Corallococcus sp. EGB: one gene and its partner. The protein of the gene in region 2 interacts with the protein of the main gene of each other region in a pairwise test. Links are inferred from orthologs where the notes say so. Each region holds a gene or a part of one and is shown on either strand. Other genes may lie near its edges. The genes, in order: odhB and lpdA.

Region 1 (9,321 bases), 3.4 Mb from region 2 along the record:
GCGTGCAGCACGCCGTCCACGCGGCCCCACTTCTGCCGCAGCGCCTCCGTCAGCGCCGGAAAGTGCGCCGGGTTCGTCACGTCCAGCTCCAGCACCTCCGTGCCGGGCTTGAGCCGCTTCGCGCTGCGCTCGGTGAGGGACTTCGCCCGGCCGAACCCGGTGAGGATGACTTCCGCGCCCTGCGCGATCGCGTGCTCCGCGACGCCGAAGGCCAACGACTGCGGGGTGAGCACGCCGGTGATGAGCAGGTTCTTGCCCTGGAGGAGCATGTCGGTACGTTTCTGAAAGAGGTGGGAAAGAGGGGGCGTGTGCTTACCACTCCTGAACGGTCGTTGGGGGCCCCTGGCCCCCGTCCCGTTCGCCCCCGGATGTACGCCTGTTCAGCATGACCAGGGCCCCGGGGCCTTCTTTGAGCCCCGCCGAGCCCGAGGGAATCCGGAATTCAGTGAAGCTGCGCTCACGCGGGGCATGACTCCATCTGCTCCCTTGAGTGAAGCCTGCCAGCCGGGCACGACGCGGTTCAACAAACCTGAGGCGAAAACCCCCCAACGCAGCGCCCATCCAGTAAAAGACCCTCGCCATGGCGAATTTCCAGGACAGTTTCCTCTCGGGTGGAAACATCGACTTCATCGAGGGGCTCTACGCGCGCTTCCTCGAGAATCCGGGCAGCGTGGACGCGAGCTGGCGCGAGGTGTTCGAGCGCAACAACGGCACGGGCCGCCCCATCTTCAACACGAAGTTGCTGGAGGCTCCGACACCCGCCGCACCGGAAGGCAAGGAGGGCAAGGGCAAGGGCAAGGCGAACGGCGCCGCCGCTCCGGCCGCCGCCGCGGCGCCCCAGGCCCCTGCCGCTCCGGCGCAGGACATGGGGCTGCAGTCGAAGGTGGATCAGGCCATCACCGCCTTCCGCCTGCGCGGCCACCTGCGCGCGACGCTGGATCCGCTGGAGCGTCCCCGCCCGCAGCTGGGCCACGTGGCGGACGTGGCGCTGATGGACGAGAACCACTTCTCCGCGAAGGAGATGGAGCAGGCGGTCGAGTGCAACAACGTCTTCCCGCAGCAGCGCGTGCGCCTGTCGGAGCTCGTCACGCGCCTGCGCCGCACGTACTCCAGCCACATCGGCGTGGAGTTCATGCAGATGCTCGACAGCGAGCGTCGCCGCTGGCTCATGCAGCGCATGGAGCACAGCGAGAACCGCACGCAGTTCTCCGTGGAGGAGCAGCGGCACATCCTCACCAAGCTCTCCTACGCGGAGGGCTTCGAGAACTTCCTGCACACGAAGTACGTGGGCGCCAAGCGCTTCAGCCTGGATGGCGGCGAGGCCCTCATCCCCATGCTGGACGCGATGCTGGAGGTCGGCAGCAGCATGGGGCTGAAGGAGCTGGTCATCGGCATGGCCCACCGCGGCCGCCTCAACGTGCTGACCAACATCCTGGGCAAGAAGCCGGATCAGATCTTCAGCGAGTTCGACGGCCCCAAGGACCCCAAGGCGTACCTGGGCCGCGGCGACGTGAAGTACCACATGGGCTTCTCGTCGGACCACGCCACGCGCTCGGGCAAGAACGTGCACCTGTCGCTGGCGTTCAACCCCAGCCACCTGGAGTGCGTGGGCCCCGTGGTGGAGGGCCGCGTGCGCGCCAAGCAGGACCGCGGCGGGGACACCGAGCGCACGCAGGTGATGCCGCTGCTCATCCACGGCGACGCGGCCTTCATCGGCCAGGGCATCACGTCGGAGACGCTCAACTTCTCCGGCCTCAAGGGCTACACCACGGGCGGCACGGTCCACATCGTCATCAACAACCAGGTGGGCTTCACCACCGACCCGTCGGACTCGCGCACCAGCATCTACTCCACCGCCATCGCGCAGATGCTGGACATCCCGGTGTTCCACGTGAACGGGGATGACCCGGAGGCGTGCGTGCACGCGGCGCGGCTGGCGGCCGAGTACCGCCAGACGTTCAAGAGCGACGTGGTCATCGACCTCATCTGCTACCGCCGCTACGGCCACAACGAGGGCGACGACCCGTCCTTCACCCAGCCGGCGATGTACGACCTCATCCGCAAGCACCCGCCGGTGCGCGCGCTCTACGCGAAGGCGCTGGCGGAAGCGGGCCGCATCAGCGCGGAGGACTCGGACGCCATCAAGCAGCGCTGCTTCCAGGACTTCGACGCGGCGCTCACCCGCGCCCGCCAGGAGAGCCAGTTCAAGGAGCCCAACGCGCTGGAGGGCCTGTGGAAGCCCTACAAGGGCGGCCTGCTGAAGAACGCGCCCCAGGTGTCCACGGCGGTGGCCAAGCCCACCCTGCGTGACGCGCTCCAGAAGCTGGCCACGGCGCCGGAGGGCTTCAACGTCCACCGCGACGTGGAGCGCACGGTGCTCAAGAAGCGCCAGGGCATGCTGGAGAGCGAGGAGCTGCAGTGGAGCGAGGGCGAGTCGCTGGCGTACGCGACGCTCCTGTCGGAGGGCTACGGCATCCGCCTGTCCGGCCAGGACAGCGAGCGCGGCACCTTCAGCCACCGCCACGCGGTGCTGCACGACACGCAGACGGGCGAGGAGTACGTGCCCCTGCGCCAGTTCGCTTCCGGCAAGGCGACCTTCAACGTCTACAACAGCCCGCTGTCGGAGATGGGCGTGCTGGGCTTCGACTACGGCTACAGCCTGGACGTGCCGGACGGCCTCACGCTGTGGGAGGCGCAGTTCGGTGACTTCGCCAACGGCGCGCAGATCATCATCGACCAGTTCATCGCCGCGGCGGAGAGCAAGTGGCGGCGGCTGAGCGGCATCACGCTGCTGCTGCCGCACGGCTACGAAGGCCAGGGCCCGGAGCACTCCAGCGCGCGCCTGGAGCGCTTCCTGGACCTGTGCGCCGAGGACAACCTCCAGGTCTGCTACCCCACCACGCCCGCGCAGATCTTCCACCTGCTGCGCCGCCAGGTGCTGCGCCCCGTGCGCAAGCCGCTCATCATCATGTCGCCCAAGAGCCTCCTGCGCCGTCCGGAGGCGACCAGCCGCATGGACGAGCTGGCCACGGGCGCGTTCCAGGAAGTCATCCCGGACGCGAAGGCGGACCCCGCGAAGGTGAAGCGGCTGCTCTTGTGCAGCGGCAAGGTGTACTACGACCTGGCCAAGGCCCGGGACGAGCGCAAGGACGACTCCATCGCCATCGTGCGCGTGGAGCAGCTCTACCCGTTCCCGCAGGACGAGCTGGCGAAGCTGGTGGCGAAGCTGCCGGCGCTCCAGGAGCTGTACTGGGTGCAGGAGGAGCCGCGCAACGCGGGCGGCTGGCACTTCATGTTCCCCCACCTGCACGACCTGCTCTCCGGCCGTTCGCAGCAGCAGACGGTGAAGCTGGGCTACATCGGCCGCGCCGAGGCCGCCAGCCCCGCCACCGGTTTCACGAAGACGCACGACTACGAGCAGCAGCTCATCATCGAAGAAGCCATCCTCCGAGGACCCCAGAATGGCCGTTGAACTGAAAGTCCCCCCGCTCGGCGAATCCATCACCGAGGCCGTCGTCGGCAAGTGGAACAAGAAGCAGGGTGAGTCCGTCGCCGCGGACGAGCCGCTCGTCGTGCTGGAGACCGACAAGGTCACCATCGACGTGCCGGCCCCCGCCGCCGGCAGCATCGCGTCCATCGCCTTCAAGGAGGGCGACAAGGTCCGCGTGGGTGACGTGCTGGGCACCATCGAGGCCGGTGCCGGCGCGGGCGCTCCCGCCGTGGCCGCCGCCACGCCCGCGCCCGCCCAGGCCGCGGCGCCGGTGGCCGCGCCGGCCGCTCCGGTGGCCAGCGACACGCGCATCACCCCCACCGCCAGGAAGATGGCGGAGGAGAACCGGGTGGACGTGGGCCAGCTGAAGGGCTCCGGCGCCGGTGGCCGCATCATGAAGGAGGACGTGCAGGGTCAGCTGAACCGCCCGGCCGCCGCCCCGGCCCCGGCCGCGCCGTCCGGCCCCCGCCCCAACGCCGCGCGCGAGGAGCGCGTGCGCATGACGCCCCTGCGCAAGCGCGTGGCCGAGCGCCTCATCCAGGCGCAGTCCACCGCCGCCATGCTCACCACCTTCAACGAGGTGGACATGGGCGAGGTGATGGCGCTCCGCAAGAAGTACAACGACAAGTTCCAGGCGAAGCACGGGGTGAAGCTCGGGTTCATGAGCTTCTTCATCCGCGCGTCCGTGGAGGCCCTCAAGGCGTTCCCGCAGATCAACGCGGAGATCGACGGCGAGGACGTCATCTTCAAGCACTACTACGACATCGGCGTGGCCGTGAGCGGCAGCCGCGGTCTGGTGGTGCCGGTGGTGCGTGACGCGGACAAGCTGTCGCTCGCGGAGCTGGAGAAGACGGTCGGTGACTACGGCGGCCGTGCGCGCAACGACAAGCTGACGATGGCGGACCTCACGGGTGGCACGTTCACCATCACCAACGGCGGCATCTTCGGCTCCATGCTGTCCACGCCCATCCTGAACCCGCCGCAGACGGGCATCCTGGGCATGCACAACATCGTGGAGCGCCCCGTGGCCCGCGACGGCCAGGTGGTCATCCGGCCCATCATGTACATCGCCCTGACGTACGACCACCGCCTGGTGGACGGCCGTGAGGCGGTGCAGTTCCTCGTGCGCGTGAAGGAGTGCATCGAGGACCCGGAGCGCCTGCTTCTCGACATCTGACGGACACTCCGCGCCTGGAGCGGGGACGCAAGACGGGCAATTCCCGTGGGCCGGCTGGACTTCCAGTCGGCCCTTTCACTACAACTAGAGCCGTCTCCCCGGTCGTCGGGCAGAACGGGTGGCCTTCCCCACGGCTGCCCTGCAAACGCAAGGAAGCGCAATGGCAACTGGTACCGTGAAGTGGTTCAACGACGCGAAGGGCTTCGGCTTCATCACCCAGGACGGCGGCGGCGAGGACGTGTTCTGCCACCACACCGCCATCAACATGGATGGTTTCCGCACCCTGGCCGAGGGCCAGAAGGTGGAGTTCGAAGTCACCAAGGGCCCGAAGGGCCTGCAGGCGCAGAACGTTCGCGCCGCCTGATTCGCGTCCTCAGCCATTCCCCACGGACTGGTTGAAGTCAAAGAGGCCCGGACCCGCGGTGGGGTTCCGGGCCTCTCCTTCTTCCAGGCGTGGCGCCGCGCGGCCTACTTCTTCAGGGTCTGCTCGAAGTGGGCGATGACGCGCTCGTACTGGCGCTCGGTGACGACGGGGTCCGGCACCATGTGCGTGAGGCCGGACAGCGGCAGCAGCTGGTGCGGCTTGCCCGCGCGGAAGAGGGCATCCGACAGCTTCAGCGTGTGGAAGAAGTACACGTTGTCATCCGCGGTGCCGTGGATGAGCAGCAGGGCCCCAATGGGGCTGTCCTTCTTCGCGTACGTCAGCAGGCTGCTGACCTCGTAGGCCTGGGGGCTCTCCTCGGGCAGGCCCAGGTAGCGCTCGGTGTAGTGCGTGTCGTAGTCGCGCCAGTCCACCACCGGGGCGCCGGACACGGCGGACTTGAAGAAGTCCGGGCGCTTCAGCGCGGCCAGCGCGGCCATGTAGCCGCCGAAGCTCCAGCCGGTGATGCCCACGCGGCTCAAGTCCATCTCCGGCACCTCCTTCGCCAGGGCCTGCACCGCCTCAATCTGATCATCCAGGGTGACGGTGGCGAAGTCGTGCTTCACCGCGCGGTTCCAGTCGGAGGTGCGCAGCGGCGTGCCGCGCCCGTCCACCTTCACCACCAGGAAGCCGTGGTCCGCGAACCACTGGCTGAGCAGGTGCGCGGCCATGGACTGGTGCACGACGGTGACGGTGGGGCCCGCGTAGACCTCCACGATGACGGGCAGCTTCTGGCCGGGCTTGAAGTCGCGCGGCTTCACCAGCGAGGTCCAGAACTTCTTCGGGCCCACCTGGCGCACCTCGAAGTTCGGCGTGAAGGGCGGCTCCTGCGCCACCTCGGGCAGCTCGCCCAGCTTCGTGCCGTCGGCCTTGAGCACCAGCGTGCGCGGCATGCTCTTGGGGCCCTGGGTGTTGAGGACGATGAGGCCGCCGTTCTTGGAGACGAGGCCGTTCTCCACGGCCGGGCCGGTGGTGCCGGTGGACACCTGCTCCGGAGCGCCGCCGGACTTCACGCGCCACAGGTGGCTTTCGGTGGGGTTGGGGCCGCCGGTGAAGAAGAGCGTCTTGTCCGCCTGGACGAAGCGGGCGAGGTTGCGGAAGCCCGCGTCCGGCTTCACCACGGAGCGGTCCAGCTCACCGTTGGCCTTGCGCAGCTCCACCTCCGCGCCGCCGTTGCGCTCGGTGTACCAGAGGAAGCCGGAGCCATCCTCCAGCCACAGCGGGAAGTCCTGGGCCAGCTCCACCCACGCGTTGTCCTTCTCCGTGAGGAGCACGCGCGTCTTGCCCGTGGCGGGGTCCACCGCGAGCACCTGCTCCTCCGTCTGGAGGCGGTTCTGCACCACGAGGGTCAGCGGCCCGCCCTTGTCCCACTTCACCGTGGCCAGGTAGGGGTACTTCGCCGCGTCCCACTGCGCCCACACCGTCTTGCCGCCGGCGGCGGGCGTGATGCCCAGGCGCACCTTCGCGTTGGCCTTGCCGGGGCGCGGGTACGGGAACACGTCCCCGCCCTTCTCCGGGTGCATCACGTCCACGATGGTGAGCTTCTCCACGTCGGACGTGTCGGACTCCGTGTACGCGATGGACTTCGAGTCCGGGCTCCACCAGTAGCCGGAGAAGCGGCTCATCTCCTCCTGCGCCACGAACTCCGCCAGGCCGTGCGTCTTGTCCGCCGTCCCGCCCTGCGTGACGCGCTTCTCCTGGTTGTTGGAGAGCTCCACCCGGTAGACGTCGTGGTCCCGGACGTAGGCCACCTGCTTGCCGTCCGGCGACAGGCGCGGGTCGATGACGCCGGGGCCCGTCTTGAGCTCCGTGGACTTCCCCGTCGCGCGGTCCACCACGTAGAGGCGGCCGGAGAGGGGCACCAGCAGCTGGGTGCCGTCCTCGGAGAGGCTGTAGGAGGTGAAGCCCCGGGCGCTCACGCGCATGCGCTCGCGGCGGGCCTTCTCCTCGGGGGACAGGGTCTCCTCGGCGCCCTTGAGCAGGGCCTCCGGAGTGAGCAGCTCACGCGCCTGGCCGCCGGCCACGTCGAACGCGTAGAGCATCTGCACGTTGGACGTGGGGGACGTGCGCAGGAAGAGGACGGACTTCTCGTCAGGGGTGATGCGCGTGCCCACCGGGCGCCCGCTCTGGAAGCGGCGCGTCTCGGCGTACTGGCGCAGGAAGGTGTCCGGCTGCTTTTGCGAAGGGGCCATGGCGGAGGGTTTGCGCTCCTGGGCGATGGAGGGGGCGCTGCTCATGAGGAGGAGCGCGGCGGCGGTGAGGACCTGACGCATGCGTAGCTGAATCCCCGCGCGAGGCGGGGCTCCTTTCGCGAGAAGGTGCGGGCAAGCCTACACTCCGGCCGCCGCGCGGCCCTCCCAACGTCCGGCCCTGGTGAGGATTCCCACGGGAAGCGGGCGGCGCCCGCGGCACCTGGACCTTCCCGCTACTTCAGGTTCTGCTGGAAGTGGGCGATGACGCGCTCGTACTGACGCTCCATGACGAGCGGGTCCGCCACCATGTGCGTGAGGCCGGACAGGGGCAGGAACTGGTGCGGCTTGCCCGCGCGGAAGAGGGCATCCGACAGCTTCAGCGCGTGGAGGAAGTACACGTTGTCGTCCGCGGTGCCGTGAACCACCAGCAGCGCGCCGATGGGCCCCTCCTTCTTCGCGTAGGTCAGCAGGCTGTTGACTTCGTAGGCCTGGGGGCTCTCCTCGGGGAGGCCCAGGTAACGCTCGGTCGCGTGCGTGTCGTAGTCGAGCCAGTCCGTCACCGGAGCACCCGCGACGCCGGCCTTGAAGAAGTCCGGGTGCTTCATCACCGCCAGGGCGGACATGTATCCACCGAAGCTCCAGCCAAAGATGCCCACGCGGCCCAGGTCCATCTCTGGCACCTCCTTCGCCAGGGCCCGCATCGCATCCATCTGGTCCTCCAGGATGGGGGTGGCGTAGTCGTGCTTCACCGCGCGGTTCCACTCGGCGGTGCGAAGCGGCGTGCCGCGCCCGTCCACCCGCACCACCAGGAAGCCCTGATCCGCCATCCACTGGTCGAGCAGGTGCACGGCCATGGACTGATGCACCATGGTCTTGATGGGGCCGCCGTAGATGTCCACGATGACGGGCAGCTTCTTGCCGGGCTTGAAGTCACGCGGCTTCACCAGCGACGTCCAGAACCTCCTCGCGCCCACCTGACGCACCTCGAAGTCCGGCGTGAAGGGGGGCTCCTGGGCGACGGAAGGCAGTTCGCCCAGCATCGAGCCATTGCCCTTGAGCACCAGCATGCGAGGCATGGTCTTGGGGCTCTGCCTGCTGAGGACGATGAGCCCCCCGTCCTTGGAGACGAGGCCGCCCTCTTCCGCGGAACCGCGGGTGCCCGTGTCCACCCGCTCCGGCGACCCTCCGAGCTTCACGCGCCACAGGTGGCTCTCGGTGGGGTTCGGGTCGCCATTGAAGAACAGCGTCTGGTCCGCCTGGACGAAGCGGGAGAGGCTCCGGAAGCCGACGCCCGGCTTCACCACGGAGCGGTCCAGGTCCCCGTTGGCCTTGCGCAGTTCCACTTCCGAAGCGCCGTTGCGGTCGGTGTACCAGAGGAAGCCGGAGCCATCCTCCAGCCACACCGGGAACTCCTGGTGCAGGTCGATCCACGCCGCGTCCTTCTCCGTGAGGAGCACGCGCGTCTTGCCCGTCGCCGGATCTACCGCGAGCAGTTGTTCTTCCGTCTGGGGCCGGTTCTGCACGAGCAACGTCAGCGGCCCGCCCTTGTCCCACTTCACCGTGGCCAGGTAGGGGTACTTCGCCGCGTCCCACTGCGCCCACACCGTCTTGCCACCCGTGACGGGCGTGATGCCCAGGCGCACCTTCGCGTTGGCCTTGCCCGCGCGTGGATAGGGGAAGGTTGCCCCGGGCTGCTCCGGGTGCATCACGTCCACGACGGTGAGCTTCTCCACGCCGGACGTGTCGGACTCCGCATAGGCGATGAACTTCGAGTCCGGGCTCCACCAGTAGCCGGAGAAGCGGTTCATCTCCTCCTGCGCCACGAACTCCGCCAGGCCGTGCGTCTTGTCCGCCGTCCCGCCCTGCGTGACGCGCTTCTCCTGATTGGCGTTCAGGTCCACCCGGTAGACGTCGTGGTCACGGACGTAGGCCACCTGCTTGCCGTCCGGTGACAGGCTCGGGTCGATGACGCCGGGGCCCGTCTTGAGCTCCGTGGACTTCCCCGTCGCGCGGTCCACCGCGTAGAGCCGTCCGGCCAGAG
Region 2 (9,248 bases):
GCACCTCCTTCACCTCAGCGAACGGCGTCGCCTTGACCAGCGTGAGCGGGATGGGTGCGCCGATCGCGGGCGCCAGGCGCGCGTGCTGCGCCAGGTCCTTCACCGCCTGGTTGAACACCAGGGTGAAGGTCTGCTCCGGCTGCAGCCAGCGGAAGTCCGCCTCCGGCTGCGCGGACTGGAGCGCGGGGCGCGGCGTCTCGAACTGGAAGGTGTACGGCTGCGCCAGCGCGGTGCCGTCCATGGCCTTGAGGCCCGCGGGCACCGTCACCGTGTACTGAGTGCCCATCTTCAGGGGGGAGGCAGGCACGAACTCCACGCTCGCGGAGCCCAGCCAGCGCCACTCGCCCTCCAGCGCCGGTTCAATCTTCGCGGGGGCCGCCAGGCCTCGCTCCGCGGCGACCGAGCCCAGGGCGATCATCGGCTTGGTGAAGGTGACGGTCGGCCGGGCGTTGCCGTAGACCTGCCCCTGCGGCCGCGCGGCCGCGATGGACAGCGGGCCCTGCGCGGCTGCGTCCTGGGCGTCGATCTTCAGCGCGGGAGGCTCGGGCAGCGGCTCGACGGCGAGGCCCGGGGACTTGGAGGACGAAGCCGGCGCGGTGCCGGTCTCCGAGGGGCCGCCCTTCGCGTCCTTGTCGCCGCGCGAACACGCGGTGGCGACGGCGAGGCAGAGGGCCAGCAGGGAGAGTCTGCGCATGGTGGGGCTCACGGAGTTCCAGGGCGGGAGCTCGTGACTGTCTCCCCCTGAAAAATGACGCAGGCACCGTACCATGGGGCATCCCGCCCTGCAGTCACTCCTGCCTCACCCGGGGAGGCGTGGCTCCCCGCCTCGGATTCCGAGCGCTTGAGAGTTCCGGACCGGGACGGGAACGCGGCCGTAGCGGGGCCGGACATCCATCACCGGGGGGCCGTCCGCGAGCACGGAGTCGGGCGCGAAGACACGGGCGATGGACACGACGCAGCCGCCCAGCAGCTTGCGCCAGCGGGACTTGGAACGGCGAAAGGATGACGCCATGGGTGCCTCCAGCCGGAACATGGAGACACCAAGGTGGAAGGGCCGCGGCGGACGGGCCATTGCACCTGTGCGCAAGGGCCCTTCGCGCACTGGACAGTGGCGGGCCCTACGCGCCGCGCAGCAGGGTGGCGCCCACGCCGAGCCCCAGCAGGAAGGCCGCGATGATGAGCAGCATCACCCAGCGCACGGCGACGCCGGTGGCGCGAGGTGCCTGCTGGCCGACAGTCGCGCGGGTGGGTGCGGATTCGTCCGGCACGAGGATGCGGACCTGGATGGCGGCGGTGCGCAGCACCTCGTCCACGTCCGTGAGGAATTTCTCGTATTCCTCCGGGGCCAGCTCCAGCGGCGCGCCGTGCTGGAACTCGTAGCGCTTCGCCACGGCCTCGAAGTTGCGCAGCACGGCCTGTCCCTTGGCCACGTCCACCCAGCCCACGACGAGCGCCGGCGCGGCGCCCTTGCGGTCCACGAGCGAGATGGCCTGACGGGCCTGCTTGCCGCCCGCGGTGCTGGGGCCTTCGGGTTCGTCCACGCGGAGGATGCGGTGCGGGGTGCGGCCGTAGATCTTGTGCTGGAGCTCCGCCTTGAGGCGCTCCGCGAGCAGCGCGGAGTGGGTGGCGAACATCGTGCGCAGCTCGGGCGTTGCCTCCGACTGGCTGGCGGCCTGCGCGGACGGAAGCGGCGCGAAGAGCACCGGCTGACTGGCCTTGCGAGGAGGCTCGGACGGAGCGCCATCCAGTTCGGCGCCACGGCCCGCGTGGATGATCTCCGGCAGCGCGAAGTCCTCTTCCCTCGCGCCGCCGTCCTTGCCGGTGCTCCGCGCGGGGCCACCGGGCCGAGCAGGGCGGACGATCTCCGGCAGGCCCTGCCCTTCCTCGCGAGCACCATTTCGACCCGGGCGGACGATCTCCGGCAGGCCCTGTCCCTCCTCGCGAGTCACGGCGCGCCCCGGACGAGCCACCTCCGGCGCGCCCTGCCCGTTCGCGCGTGCACCTCCGCGCGGCGGGCGCCCGCCCTCGCCCGCGCGCCCCCGGCCGTCCTCACGCGACGGACGCACGGCGGTCTCCGGCGCGGCGTATCCCTCGTCCTCCTCCTCCTTCCAGGGGCCCGCGTCGTCCTCTCCCCGCATCCGGGGCGGAGGCGGAGGCGTGAGCCCGTCCACGCGGGTCTCCAGGGCGGGCTCGTCGTCATCGGGCACGGGCGGCGGTGCCATCCGGGGCTCAAGGCCCGTGAGCTCAGGCACACGCGGAGCCGTGGGGGGCGCGCTCCGCTTCTGGTTGCCCCAGGTCCTGCGGCCGGGAGTTCCTGCGGCCCGGGCAGCGGCCTCCGCGGCGTCGCGCTGGGCGGAGGCCGGCACCTGGGTCTGCTCGGTCCGGACCTCTTCGGTCTCGTCCAGGTCGTCGTCGAGCGGTGCGACCCGGGTCTCGTCGATCCGATCCGGCTCGTCGTTCCTGCGGTGCCCCTTGGCCATGTGCGCGACCTCTCGCGTCAGACCATAGCGCTTCGCATGGCCTCCAGGGGCATGCACCGTGCGTCTCAGTAGCGGGGCCAGTCGGGACAGACGATCTCGATGGAGCCCCCGAGCCACGACGCATAGGCCGCGTCGTCCGCGACCGTATACGGCTTCCCATACGTCCGCTCGAAGTACTCCGCCCAGTGCGGCTGCGAGCCATCCAGGTCCGTGAAGCCGTACTCGCGCGCCAGCGTCCACGACGCGACCACGCGCCCCGCCCTGCGGTGCACGTGCGGATCCGCCGCGAGCGCCGCCACTGCGCGGCCCACGTACGCCGGCGTCTCCGACGCGATGAAGTCCGGGACGATCTTCACCGCGTCGCGCCAGTTGGACTCCTTCACCCCGAAGCCGTCCAGCATCTCCTCCGAGCGCAGGAACCCCGGCGTCACCGCCAGCGCCGTGATGTGCGTGCGGCGCAAGTCGCGCGACATCGCGAAGGCCAGCCGGATGACCGCCATCTTCGTCACGTCATACGCGACGCCGCCCCGGTAGCCGAACGAGTCCCCATCCGTCACCTCCACGATGAGGCCCCGGTCGCGCTCCAGCATCAACGGCACCACGTGCCGGCTGGTGACCAGGTGCGTGAACACGGCGCGGTCGAACATGAGGCGCGCCTTCGCGGGCGACTGCTTCCAGAACGGCAAGCCCAGCTCGTGCAGCGTCTCCCCGCCCCAGATGTCGTTGACCAGCACGTCCAGCTTCCCGGCCTCGGAGCGGATGCGCTGGCACAGCGCCTCCACCTCCTCCTCCACGCTGTGGTCCACCCGCACCGCGATGCCCTTCCCACCCAGCGCCGTCACCTGCTCCGCCGTCTCTTCAATCGTCTCCGGCCGCGACGCCCCGCTCGCCAGGTTCCCCCTCACGCTGCGCCCGGTGCAGTACACCGTGGCCCCCGCCGCCCCCAGCATCGTCGCGATTCCCCGGCCCGCGCCCCGAGTCGCTCCCGCGACCAGGGCCACCTGTCCTTCGAGTGGCTTCATGTCAGTGCTCCCCTTTCACGCGCCACCTTGCACGCCCAATCCTGACAACCCCTGTCATGATTGCCGGTCCAGGCTGCACCTCGCTTCCAGGCCGGAGGACCCATGCGCGCGGATCGCCTCGTCCACTTGTTGATGCGCCTCCAGTCCCGCCCCCGCAGCACCGTGGGCGAGCTGGCGCGCGAGCTCCAGGTCTCCAGCCGGACCGTGCACCGGGACCTGGACGCCCTCTCCACCGCGGGCGTCCCCGTCTACTCCACGCGAGGGGCCGCGGGCGGCGTGGCGCTGATGGAGGGCTGGCGCACGCAGCTCACCGGCCTCACGCGTCCGGAGCTCCAGGCCCTGGCCACGGTGGGCGCCCACGGGGCCCTGGAGGACCTGGGCCTGTCCACGCCGCTGCGCACGGGGCTGGTGAAGCTGGCGGCGGCCCTCCCCGCCCTCCAGCAACCCGCGCTGGAGCACGCGCGCCAGCGGCTCCACGTGGACGCCTCCGGCTGGTTCACCGGCCGCGAGCCCCTGCCGCACCTGGGCAAGCTGCGCGACGCCGCCTGGCAGGACCGCCGCGTGTCGCTGAGCTACCAGGACTTCGAAGGCGCCCGCTCGCGCCGGACGGTGGACCCCTACGGGCTCGTGATCAAGGCGGACCGCTGGTACCTCGTCGCCGGGACGGACAAGGGGCCGCGCGTCTTCCGGGGCGGGCGCATTGGAGACGTGCGGCTGCGGCCCGAGGGCTTCACCCGCCCGCCGGGCTTCGACCTGCCCGCGTTCTGGAAGGACTGGTGCGCGAAGTTCGCCACCGCGCGCCCGCGCTACGACGTCACCCTGGCCTGCACCCCGGAAGGCGAAGCAGCGCTGCGGAGGCTCCGTCCCCCGGCCGACAGTGAGCGCCTGGACCAGGCACCCGCGGCACGCGGCGGAGAGCGGAAGGTGACGCTGGACTTCGAGCGGGAGGCCATCGCGGTCTCCCAGCTGTGCGAAATCGGGGCGGGCGTGGAGGTGCTCGCCCCGGAACCGCTGCGCCAACGGCTGGCCGCGCTGGCGGCCTCACTGGGGGCGCTCTACGGCGGGCCCGGCCAGAAGCGGCCGGGCCGCCATGCCCGCTAGAAGTGCAGCGGGTGCCCCAGCGTGGCCTCGGCGCCCTCGTGCATGATCTCGGAGAGCGTCGGGTGCGCGTGGATGGTGTGGGCCAGCTCCTCGGTGGTGATCTCCAGCTTCATCGCGACGCAGGCCTCGGCGAGCAGCTCCGTGGCGTGCGGCCCGATGATGTGGATGCCCAGCACCTCGTCGTACTTCTTGTCGGAGACGATCTTGATGAGGCCCACCGACTCGTTGGAGATGGCCGACTTCGTGACGGCGCCGAAGGGGGCGATGCCCACCTTCACGTCGTAGCCGCGCTCCTTGGCCTTCTTCTCCGTGAGGCCCACGGACGCCACCTCGGGGTAGCAGTACGTGGCGGACGGGGTCAGGTCGTAGTTGATGGGCGCGGGGTTCTTCCCGGCGATGTGCTCCACCACCATCACGCACTCGGCGCTGGCCATGTGGGCCAGCATCGGCGTGGGGATGACGTCGCCAATGGCGTAGACGTTGGGCTCGCTGGTGCGGCACAGCGTGTCGACCTTGATGAAGCCGCGGTCCACCTGCACCGCCGTCTTGTTCAGGCCCACGTCGTCCGTGACGGGCGAGCGGCCCACCGCCGACAGGAGGATTTCGGCCTCCAGCGTCTTGGTCTCGTTGCCCACCGTCATGGTGACGCGCACGCCGTCCGCCGTGTGCTCCACCTTCTGCACCGCCGAGCCCGTGTGCACGTCGATGCCGCGGCGGCGGAAGATCTTGTCCAGCTCCTTGGAGATGTCCGCGTCCTCGATGGGGAGCAGCGCGGGCATGTACTCCACGATGGCCGTCTTGCTGCCCACGTGGTTGAACACGGAGGCGAACTCGCAGCCCACCGCGCCCGCGCCCAGGACGATGATGCTCTTGGGGATGCGGTCGATGGTCAGGATGGAGTCACTGTTCATCACCCGCTTGTGGTCCACCGCCACGTTCGGCAGGGACTTGGGCACGGAGCCCGTGGCGATGATGATGTTCTTCGTCTCCAGGGTCTGCTTGGAGCCGTCCTCCGCCGTGACCTCCACCTTGCCCTTGCCCGCGATGCGGCCGTGGCCCTTCACCACGGTGATCTTGTTCTTCTTCATCAGGAAGTCGATGCCGTTGGCGCCCTTCGTGACGACCTTGTCCTTGTGCTTCTGGGCGTTGGCCCAGTTCACGGTCGGGTTCGCCACGTCGATGCCGAAGTCGGACGACTCCTTGATGTGGTGGAAGAGCGACGCCGTCCACAGCAGCGACTTGGTGGGGATGCAGCCGCGGTGCAGACACGTGCCACCCAGGCGCTTGTCCTTTTCGATGATGGCCGTCTTCAGCCCGAGCTGGGCCGCGCGGATGGCGCCCACATAGCCGCCAGGACCCGAGCCGATGATCACCACGTCGAAAGTCTCAGCCACACACGCCTCCGGTCATTTTTGCGGATGGAACTCGCGGGCGCTGATAACCCCCGGTCCCGGTTGGAATCAAGGAGTTTGCTCGTGCGTCGCTTCCCGCTCCACACGCTTCTCTTGATGCTAGTAGCGCTGCTGGCGTTCGCGCGCCTCTATTACGTGTCGCATCAAGCCCCGCCCCCGCCGCGGGCCCCCGGGCAGGCGCCGGGCGCGACGCCGGTGAAGCTCACCCCGCCCGACCTGGGCCCCGCCGCGTGCCGCGGCCTGGACGCCGTCCTGGGGGACCTCCTCTCCTCGGACGGCGGCACCGGCGAGGATGCGGGCACGGCCTGGAGCGACGCGAGCCGCCAGCTCGGCGACTGTCTCACCCCACCCGCCGCCGCCTGCGCCAGGGGCCCGGACCTGGCCTCCCGCGAGCCCCCCTCGGAGGCGGACGGCCCGCCCCGCGCGATGCTCGCCACCCTGTGCGAGCGCTGCGCCCCCGCCAACAACCCCTGCGGCCAGGCCGTGACGCGCGCGTTGCGGGAGGCCGCCCGACGGGGGACCCCGGACCTGCCGGAGGCGCGCTGGGGCCTGGAGCGCGCGGGGCCCGCCCTGGGAACTGCCTGCCAGGAGCTCGCGCGCCTAGCCGTGGGGCCCGCCGCCGTGACGGGTGAGGTGGTGGAACCGGCGCTCCTGACGCTGCTGGAGGAACTGGCGCCCACGTGCGTGCGGACGGAACAGGTGCCCCTGTCGCTCGTGAACGCGGCGGCGGTGCAGCAGGGCCCGCGCGCGCCCCGGCTCGCGGCGCCCTACACGGCGGGCGCGGTGGAGACGCAGCCCATCCAGCCGGATCAGCAGACGGGCCCCGGGGACGCGTTCCGTGCCGTCGACCGGAACGAGCTGTCCGGGGTGAAGCTGCCCATGGCGGACGCGGGCTCGGGCCCAGGCTCGGACGGTACGCTGCGGCTCGCATACGCGCCGGCGCTCAAGGTCGCGGTGTCCTTCCAGGTCCAGGCCACGGGGCCGGGCTCGCTGCGGGCGCACATCCGCGCTCCCGACGGCGTGGGGCACGCGGAGCCGGACGGCAAGGGCTTCTTCGTGGATCCCACCGTGTGCCGCTTCCAGGGCACGGGCCGGTGGGAGATCTGCAAGCCCGCGGTCCCCCTGCTCGACGTGGACGCGGTGAGCGTCCTACCGGAGCGGCCGGGGGTGGAGCTGAAGGAGCTGGAGATCAACGGCGCCCGGTAGCTCGGGCGCCACGACGCACGCGGCGTCGGAGGGCTTCCGACGTCGCCCGCGTGGGTCTCAGGCGATGAGGCCGCGCTCGCGCGCCTGGCGGAAGATGGGCGCCGCGTCCTTCTTCAGGGCGGTGGAGACGTCCTTCACGATGGCGTCCGCCGACTTGGCGACCGACAGGTAGTTGTCGAACGTGCGCGTGAGGATGAGCACGCCCGAGATGATGACGCGCTGGAGGTTGTGCTGCAGGTCCGTGCCCTCGTACACGAGCCAGGACTGCTCACAGTAGCGGCGGCCCTCGGCCACCATCTGGTTCAGGTGCGCGCGCTCGGTCGCGTCGGGAACCTTCGCCTTCGGGCTGATGGACGCGATGTAGAGCACGTTCTGTCCCAGCCGCTGCGTCGCGTCCTCCATCTGCGCCATGATGGCCTGGACGTCGTCCTTCGTCGGCGGGTTGTGCCAGCGCGAGAACAGGACGCGGTCGATGAGTTCGGATTGGTACGTGGCAGACACGAAGCCTCCGGGATGCGAACGCTGATGACGACGGGGCCGCTTCGTCGGGCACGGCCCGTGTCGCAGGCTGGAATCTGTACCAGGATCACAGAGGCGGTTGAAGAGTAGCGGACACACGCCTGCACCTTTGGCGTGGCTGTGTGCCAGCCACGCTGTGAGGATGCAGTGGGATTGGACAACTGCACCTGGGTCGCACCTGACACGCCCGGGTATCCTGGGAGTTCAGGGCACCTTCGGCCGGGCGCGGGCGGCGAGGACGGCCTTCACCTCATCCAGCGTCACCCCCAGCGGACGCACCGCGACGAGCACGTGGAACAGCACGTCGGCGGCCTCCTCGACGGCGCGGTGCCGGTCCGCGTCCGCGAGGGCGGTGACGAGCTCCGCGGCCTCCTCTCCCAGCTTCTTCAGGCGCAGGTTGCGGTCCTCCAGCAGGCGCCGCGTGTGGCTGGGCTTCGCGCCTTCCGGATGGGGACCCGCCGCGCGGGCGGCGATCGTCGCGTCCAACCGCGCGAGCGCGTCCCAGCGGCCTTCGCCGAAGCAGGTCTCCTCGCCGGTGTGGCACGCGGCGCCGGCCTTGCGCACGCGCGCGAGCACCGCGTCGCCGTCGCAGTCCGCGGTGAGGGTGACGACGCGCTGGGTGTTTCCGCTGGTGGCGCCCTTGTGCCAGAGGCCGCGGGTGCGGGAGCGGTAGTGCATCTCACCGGTGGCGAGCGTGCGCTCCAGCGCCTCGCGGTCGGCGTGCGCCACCATGAGGACGTCGCCGGTGCTCGCGTCCTGCGTCACCACCGTCACCAGCCCTTGCCCCTTGTCGAAGTTCAGCCCGGAGAGGTCCAGCGTCATGGCTGGACTCCCGGGCGCAGCACCTCGCGCACGCGCTCGGCCAGCGCCGCGTTGGTCGCGATGCCGTCTCCGCCGAACGCGGTGCGAGCACCCTTCCAGTCGGTGAATACGCCGCCGGCCTCCTCGATGATGGGCTGCAGGGCCGCCGCGTCCCAGGGCGACAGGCCTTCATCCACCATGACCTCCGCGCGGCCGGTGGCGACGAGGAGATAGCCGTAGCAGTCGCCCCACGTGCGGGAGACGGACGCCTGCCGGGACAGCTCGCGCCAGGCCGCGCCCTTGGCGGGGTTCTGGAGGAAGCGCTCGTCGGTGACGAGCACCACGGACCGGGCCAGCGAGTCCTGATCCGACACGCGCGCCGCGGATCCGTTCCAGAAGCAGCCCAGGCCCGGGGACGCGACGAGCAGCTCGTTCACGGCCGGGAAGTAGGCCGCGCCCGCGAGGATGGTCTCCCCTTCCGCCACCGCGACCAGCGTGCCCCACAGCGGCACGCCGCGGATGAAGGTCTTCGTGCCGTCGATGGGGTCCAATATCCACCGGCGCTTCGCGCCCGGACGCGACTCGCCGAACTCCTCGCCCAGGATGCCGTCCTGGGGGAAGCGCGCCTCCAGCCACTCGCGGGCCGTCCATTCGGCGGTGCGGTCCGCCACCGTCACGGGGGTTCCATCGCTCTTGGTGTCCACGGC

Evidence for each region.
Region 1: the proteins of lpdA (region 2) and odhB interact in binary tests that used the Escherichia coli proteins (3 or more experiments, as listed by UniProt). The link is inferred for Corallococcus sp. EGB from one-to-one orthologs.

Annotation. Positions count from the first base shown.
Region 1 is NZ_CP079946.1:7,845,753-7,855,073, forward strand. Bases 2,565-5,564 are described here. They hold odhB (2-oxoglutarate dehydrogenase complex dihydrolipoyllysine-residue succinyltransferase), read left to right. Parts: upstream 2,565-3,461; coding sequence 3,462-4,667; downstream 4,668-5,564. Other genes in these bases: KYK13_RS31835 (2-oxoglutarate dehydrogenase E1 component), read left to right, coding at 2,565-3,472; KYK13_RS31845 (cold-shock protein), read left to right, coding at 4,828-5,031; KYK13_RS31850 (S9 family peptidase), read right to left, coding at 5,136-5,564. Outside these bases: enoyl-ACP reductase FabI, read right to left, coding at 1-269; more of KYK13_RS31835, read left to right, coding at 581-2,564; more of KYK13_RS31850, read right to left, coding at 5,565-7,361; KYK13_RS31855 (S9 family peptidase), read right to left, coding at 7,514-9,321. UniProt on the Escherichia coli protein: E2 component of the 2-oxoglutarate dehydrogenase (OGDH) complex which catalyzes the second step in the conversion of 2-oxoglutarate to succinyl-CoA and CO(2).
Region 2 is NZ_CP079946.1:4,475,619-4,484,866, reverse strand. What follows is about bases 3,799-6,725. They hold lpdA (dihydrolipoyl dehydrogenase), read right to left. Parts: upstream 5,998-6,725; coding sequence 4,600-5,997; downstream 3,799-4,599. Other genes in these bases: KYK13_RS18760 (hypothetical protein), read left to right, coding at 6,112-6,725; KYK13_RS18770 (YafY family protein), read left to right, coding at 3,799-4,603. In the rest of the region: KYK13_RS18785 (Ig-like domain-containing alpha-2-macroglobulin family protein), read right to left, coding at 1-694; KYK13_RS18780 (hypothetical protein), read right to left, coding at 1,119-2,480; KYK13_RS18775 (SDR family oxidoreductase), read right to left, coding at 2,546-3,502; more of KYK13_RS18770, read left to right, coding at 3,605-3,798; more of KYK13_RS18760, read left to right, coding at 6,726-7,221; KYK13_RS18755 (DofB protein), read right to left, coding at 7,279-7,722; bifunctional phosphoribosyl-AMP cyclohydrolase/phosphoribosyl-ATP diphosphatase HisIE, read right to left, coding at 7,945-8,562; hisN (histidinol-phosphatase), read right to left, coding at 8,559-9,248. UniProt on the Escherichia coli protein: Lipoamide dehydrogenase is a component of the glycine cleavage system as well as of the alpha-ketoacid dehydrogenase complexes.